DNA from 3 places in the Citrobacter sp. GW821-FHT02E08 genome. Region 3 is predicted to be linked to each of the others. Evidence: predicted binding sites of a transcription regulator. Region 3 holds the regulator's gene; each other region holds the start of a gene.
The links. Region 3 encodes PhoB, which activates phosphate uptake and scavenging genes when phosphate is short. Its sites were predicted from a motif close to CTGTCATAAAACTGNCNNAT; they were not measured.
Positions count from the first base shown of each region.

Region 1: glpT (glycerol-3-phosphate transporter) is a predicted target of PhoB. The motif match lies at 1,444-1,463, and genes of this name have one in related genera.
Region 2: phnC (phosphonate ABC transporter ATP-binding protein) is a predicted target of PhoB. The motif match lies at 1,237-1,256, and genes of this name have one in related genera.

Region 1 covers NZ_JBWKVL010000011.1:125,996-128,269, reverse strand. The annotation lists gene glpT (glycerol-3-phosphate transporter) at 1-1,316, opposite strand, end outside; gene glpA (anaerobic glycerol-3-phosphate dehydrogenase subunit A) at 1,587-2,274, shown strand, end outside.
Region 2 covers NZ_JBWKVL010000012.1:121,005-123,278, forward strand. The annotation lists gene phnD (phosphonate ABC transporter substrate-binding protein) at 1-340, opposite strand, end outside; gene phnC (phosphonate ABC transporter ATP-binding protein) at 406-1,194, opposite strand; gene yjdN (VOC family metalloprotein YjdN) at 1,327-1,773, opposite strand; gene AC07UY_RS15890 (zinc ribbon domain-containing protein YjdM) at 1,894-2,229, opposite strand.
Region 3 covers NZ_JBWKVL010000002.1:369,713-371,986, reverse strand. The annotation lists gene sbcD (exonuclease subunit SbcD) at 1-827, opposite strand, end outside; gene phoB (phosphate response regulator transcription factor PhoB) at 1,020-1,709, shown strand; gene phoR (phosphate regulon sensor histidine kinase PhoR) at 1,766-2,274, shown strand, end outside.

The sequences.
Region 1 (2,274 bases), on a different contig from region 3:
TTTTCGCCAATCATCACAACAACGAGCAGAATCACCGCCAGCACGCTGCCGCCGATCATCACCATGAAGCCGCCGTCCCAGCCGAAGAAGTCAACGGTGTAACCCACAATGGCGCTCGCCGCCACGGAGCCACCCAGATAACCGAACAAGCCGGTAAAGCCCGCCGCTGTACCTGCCGCTTTTTTCGGTGCCAGTTCCAGAGCGTGCAAACCAATCAGCATGACCGGGCCATAGATAAGGAAGCCGATAACGATCATACATGCCATATCCACACCTGGATTACCCGCCGGGTTCATCCAGTAGACGATAGTGGCGATAGTCACCAGCGTCATAAAGAACACGCCGGTTGCCCCACGGTTACCACGGAAGACTTTATCCGACATCCAGCCGCACAGCAGCGTGCCCGGAATACCGGCATATTCATAAAGGAAGTAAGCCCAGGAGGATTTATCCAGCGCGAAATGTTTCACTTCCTTCAGATAGGTCGGCGACCAGTCGAGGATGCCGTAGCGCAGCAGATAGACAAACACGTTAGCAATCGCGATGTACCACAACAGTTTGTTCGGCAACACGTACTGCATAAAGATTTGCTTCGCCGTCAGCTCTTCTTCTGCATTTTCGTTGTAATCGTCCGGGTAGTCGTTTTTGTACTCTTCGATAGGCGGTAAGCCACAGGATTGCGGGGTATCGCGCATCATGGCAAAGGCAAAGAGCGCGATAACAATCGCACCGAACGCCGGCATGTAAAGCGCCGCTTTCCAGTCGTTAAACCAGGCCATACCCAGCAGGAACAGCAGCGGTGGAATACCGCCGCCCACGTTATGCGCGCAGTTCCAGACAGAAACAATACCGCCACGCTCTTTCTGTGACCACCAGTGCACCATCGTGCGGCCACACGGCGGCCATCCCATCCCCTGGAACCAGCCGCAGAGGAACAACAGAACGAACATAATGGCGATACTGGACGTTGCCCACGGTACAAAGCCCATGAACAACATGACTGCTGCCGCCAGTATCAGGCCCGCAGGCAGGAACACGCGTGGATTCGAACGGTCAGAAACTGACCCCATGATGAACTTTGAAAAACCATAAGCGATAGAGATCCCGGACAAGGCAAAACCAAGATCGCCACGGGAAAAGCCCTGCTCGACCAGATACGGCATCGCCAGAGCAAAGTTTTTACGTACCAGATAGTACGCAGCGTAGCCAAAGAAAATCCCCAAAAATATTTGCCAGCGCAATCGACGATACGTCGGGTCGATCTCCGCCGCTGGCAAACGCGCACTGTGCGACGCGGGTTTAAAAATACTTAACATATGTAGCCTCCGTGGCCGTATTTAGTTTGAGATAGACACCGCAGTTCGTTCAAACAGCCCCTCTGCTCCCAGTGTGGCCGCGATGTTAAGGAAAGATACATGTCGTTAATGTGAATTACAGCACATATTGTTACGGAATTATGACAAATGTTCAAAAAGGCGCACGAAATCACGTTTCATTTTCGAATAATGCGCGATTATGCGCGAAATCAAACAAACCATGATTTTTATGTGGCTAAATGATAAAAAAACGAACAATGAGGAAAAACAATGAAAACGCGCGACTCGCAATCAGGTGACGTGATTATCATTGGCGGAGGGGCCACGGGTGCAGGGATCGCCCGTGACTGTGCGCTGCGCGGATTGCGCGTCATCTTAGTAGAACGCCATGACATCGCGACTGGCGCAACAGGCCGTAACCACGGGTTGCTGCACAGCGGCGCGCGTTACGCGGTGACGGATGCCGAATCCGCGCGCGAGTGTATTAGCGAAAATCAGATCCTGAAAAGGATCGCCCGCCATTGCGTAGAGCCGACTGATGGCCTTTTCATTACTCTGCCAGAAGATGAATTATCCTTTCAGGCCACCTTTATTCGCGCCTGTGAAGAGGCTGGGATCCGCGCTGAGGCGATTGATCCCCAACAGGCGCGAATCATTGAACCTGCGGTAAACCCCGCGCTGATCGGTGCCGTAAAAGTGCCGGATGGCACGGTTGATCCTTTCCGTTTGACCGCCGCCAACATGCTGGACGCGAAAGAGCATGGCGCAACTATTTTGACGGCGCACGAAGTGACCGGGTTAATTCGCGAAGGGGCAACGGTGTGTGGCGTCAACGTGCGCAACCATCTGACAGGCGAAACCCAGTCTCTGCACGCGCCGGTCGTGGTGAACGCCGCCGGAATTTGGGGTCAGCGCATCGCCGAGTATGCCGACCTCAGTATCCGCATGTTCCCGGCGA
Region 2 (2,274 bases), on a different contig from region 3:
CGGCCGCGACCGTCTGGGCAAAGACCTGACCGTTGGCGCGATCCACCGCTTCCATCGCCGAAAGGTTGCCGTACCAGGCGATATCGACTTTGTTAAAGCGCATCCCCTGGATGATCCCGGCGTAGTCCGGGGCGAAGAAGGCGTTCACTTTTATGCCCAGCGACTTTTCCATATCCTTCAGGAACGGTTCCCACTGGGGCTTCAGGTTTTGCTGTGATTCGGTCGAAATAATGCCAAAGTTCAGCGCTTTTTCCTGTTCTTCGGCATGAGCCGGGCTTAACAAGGTGCTGATGCTGAACATGCTGGTGAAGGCCAGCGCGGCAACGGCTTTATAGCTCATCTATGTTCCTCACTTAGACATTGTTCCAGGCTATTTCACTTATCCGCCTGGTCTTTTCAGTTAAATTAAGCAGCCTGCGCGCTCTGTTCGACGCGGTTCATGCTGCGGTAGAGATGGTCAAATCTTTCGTTATCAAAGTGCTGGCTGCTGCCGTCATAGAACACGTGTCCCTGGCGCAGTGCGACAATGCGTTCGCAGTAGCGCAGGGCGTAATCCACCTGATGCAGCGTGACGACCACGGTGATGCCGTCGGTCTGATTGATATCGCGCAGGGTGTCCATCACGATGCGCGCGGATTCCGGGTCCAGCGAGGCGATCGGCTCATCGGCCAGAATGACCTTCGCCTGCTGCATCAGAGCGCGGGCGATGGCCACGCGCTGCTGCTGGCCGCCAGAGAGTGTTGAAACGCGTTGATATGCAAAGTGCGCCATCCCGACGCGGGTCAGCGCCTGCAATGCGTGCTGTTTCTGCTCCAGGCTGAACCAGCTAAAACAGGTACGCCAGAACGGCGTGCTGCCGAGTGCACCGATCAGCACGTTCTCGAGTACGGTCAGACGGTTCACCAGATTGAACTGCTGGAAGATGTAACCCGTGTGGGCGCGGCTTTTGCGGATGTCGCGTGCCAGACGGCCTTCGCGCTGGACGGTACGCCCCATTAGCTCCACATGACTGCCTGGCGATTTATCGCCAGTAATCAAACCGCTTAAGTGACGTAAAAGGGTGGATTTGCCGGAACCGGACGGGCCAAGCAGAGCCACCATCTCACCGGAAGCGATGTCCATATCAACGGCGTGTAGCGCCTGCTGCTGATTGAACGTTTTGGAGAGTTTCTCGACACGAATCATCGTTTGCATGGTGCGGCCTCACTAAAAAAGTGGCCCCATCGTGGCGGATTAATGTGACAATTTTGTTAAGCGTTGGTGACTTGATGATGAAGAGTTGAGGCGAGATTGATGACAGAACGGGAGGGCGAGCCTCCCGTCAGGTTACTCGGTCGGCTGCTGCTGTTTCACAACGTTAATCATCCACGGCACGCCGTACTGATCGGTGACTTTACCGAATCCGTGCGCCCAGAAGGTTTCCTGCCAGTCCATTTCGATTTGACCTTTGGCGGCAAGGTTGTCAAACCAGCGCTTCCCTTCTTCGACATTTTGCGTATCAAGCACCAGCGTGAAGCCGGAGTAGTGTGCTTTGCCTGATGTAACGGCATCACTCATCATGATATCGCTACCCGCAATGCGCACGTTGGCGTGGGCAATGGCGTTATCGGGGAATTTCATTCCGGACGGGCAACCGTCCTCGCTGTCCTGCGCCGATTTGGGCATTTCACCGAAGCTGATTTTGTAGAGCAGTTCTGCGCCCAGTGTCTGTTGGTAGTACGCGATGGCGTCGGCGCAATTGCCGGCAAAAGAGATGTAGGGACTTAACGGCATAATGTTTACCTCAGGTAAAAGAAGCCAGTTAAGTGTAGTTATCGTAGGCCCGGTAAGCGAAGCGCCACCGGGCAATAAATGCCGGATGGTGGCGTAAACGCCTAATCCGGCTTACAAAAATCAGTTCTTTTTCACGAACTCGGATTTCAGCTTCATGGGGCCAAAACCGTCAATTTTGCAATCGATGTTATGGTCGCCTTCGACCAGGCGGATGTTCTTCACTTTGGTACCGATCTTCAGCATTGAAGAACTGCCTTTCACTTTCAGATCTTTAACCACGGTGACGCTGTCGCCGTCTGCCAGCAGATTGCCGTTGGCATCTTTCACGATCAGCTCATCGCTGTCGTGAGCCGGTTCGGCATCGTTCCATTCGTGAGCACATTCCGGGCAGATGAACATGCCGTTATCTTCGTAGGTGTATTCGGAGTTGCATTGTGGGCAATGGGGTAATGACATGTGGATTTCCTCAAAAGGTCAGCAGGGGCAAAAGCGCCCAAAAAT
Region 3 (2,274 bases):
GTGACCGGAACGGTGAGGCTCTCTATAGAATGCAGTTTTCCGTCTTCGAAGCTCACCAGATGAACGCATTTGCTTTTTCCGCACTCATCAAAGCTCAGCGCAATGGGAGAACCGCAGTAGCGAATATGCTCCGTCCCGCCAATCACCTGCGCCCGGTGAATGTGCCCCAGCGCGATGTAATCGGCGGGGGGGAAATTTTGCGCCGGAAACGCATCCAGGGTGCCAATGTAGATGTCACGAACCGCGTCACTTTTACTGGCGCCGACGGTCGTCAAATGTCCGGTGGCGATAATCGGCAGCGGTTGTTCGCCGCGCAGTTCGCAGGCCTGCTGATAGTGCTGCTGATAATAGTCGGTGATGGCGGTGAGCAGATGCTGCTGTTTTTCGCGACCGCTGAGACCGGCCTGACTGGTGATGATGTCACGCGGACGTAAAAACGGAATCGGACACAGCACCGCGCCTGGCGTACCGTCGCGACGGGGAAGATAGTGCGGCGCGTGCCCGGCGCTGGCGACCACTGTGGTGTTCAGAAACGCCAGAATCTCGCGTGACTCGTTGAGCGTGGCGACAGAATCATGGTTTCCGGCCAATACCACCAGATGACAGCCTGTTTGCTGCAAATTGACGACAAAACGGTTGTACAGCTCGCGGGCATAGCTTGGCGGCGAGCCCGTATCAAAAATATCACCTGCAACAATGATCGCATCCACCTGCCGGGATTGCGCCGTTTCCAGCAGCCAGTCAAGAAAGGCCTGGTGCTCGTCGGCGCGGCTTTTACTGTAGAAGTTTTGGCCGAGATGCCAGTCAGAGGTGTGTAGGATGCGCATAACAGTTCCATGGCGAAAAAGCGTGAACGGGATTATAACCTTTCAGAGAGGTTAATATCTTGTTTATGGGGTGTCATAAATCAACAATCTGGCGTGGGGATTGACGCTTTTTTTCATAAAACTGTCATAAATCTGACGCATAATGGCGCCGCATTGATAATGATGACTAGCAACTCTATAACAGGGCAAATCATGGCGAGACGTATTCTGGTCGTAGAAGATGAAGCTCCAATTCGCGAAATGGTCTGCTTCGTGCTCGAGCAAAATGGCTTTCAGCCAGTCGAGGCCGAAGATTATGACAGTGCAGTGAACCAACTGAATGAACCCTGGCCGGATCTGATCCTGCTGGACTGGATGTTGCCGGGCGGCTCCGGCCTTCAGTTCATTAAACATCTCAAACGTGAGGCGATGACCCGCGAAATCCCCGTCGTTATGCTAACGGCCAGAGGGGAAGAGGAAGACCGCGTGCGTGGACTGGAAACGGGGGCGGACGACTATGTCACAAAACCGTTCTCGCCCAAGGAGCTGGTCGCGCGGATCAAAGCGGTCATGCGCCGCATTTCACCGATGGCGGTCGAAGAGGTGATTGAGATGCAAGGACTGAGCCTCGACCCGACATCGCACCGGGTGATGACCGGGGAAAGCCCGCTTGATATGGGACCTACCGAATTCAAATTGCTGCACTTCTTTATGACGCATCCTGAGCGCGTCTACAGTCGAGAGCAACTGCTAAACCACGTCTGGGGCACCAACGTGTATGTGGAGGACCGTACGGTCGACGTCCATATTCGCCGCCTGCGTAAAGCGCTGGAACAGAGCGGTCATGACCGCATGGTACAAACCGTACGTGGGACAGGGTATCGCTTTTCGACCCGCTTCTGACGCCTTGCCGCCTATCAGGCTGGCAAGGCTTTCAAATCGTGAATGGAGTGTGACGCGTGCTGGAACGGCTGTCATGGAAAAGGCTGGTGCTGGAGCTGATACTTTGCTGCCTCCCGGCCTTCATCCTTAGTGTATTTTTTGGTTATCTGCCCTGGTTTTTACTGGCGTCGGTAACGGGACTGCTCATCTGGCATTTCTGGAATTTATTACGTCTCTCCTGGTGGTTGTGGGTCGACAGAAGTATGACCCCGCCGCCAGGAAGCGGAAGCTGGGAACCGCTGCTTTACGGCCTGCATCAAATGCAGTTACGTAACAAGAAACGCCGCCGTGAACTGGGGAATCTCATTAAACGTTTTCGCAGCGGGGCGGAATCGCTCCCTGATGCGGTGGTGTTGACCACAGAAGACGGGGGCATCTTTTGGTGTAACGGTCTGGCGCAACAGGTACTGGGATTACGCTGGCCTGATGACAATGGGCAAAACATTCTCAACCTGCTGCGTTATCCGGAATTTACGCAGTATCTGAAAACACGCGACTTCACCCGACCGATCAATTTGGTGTTAAA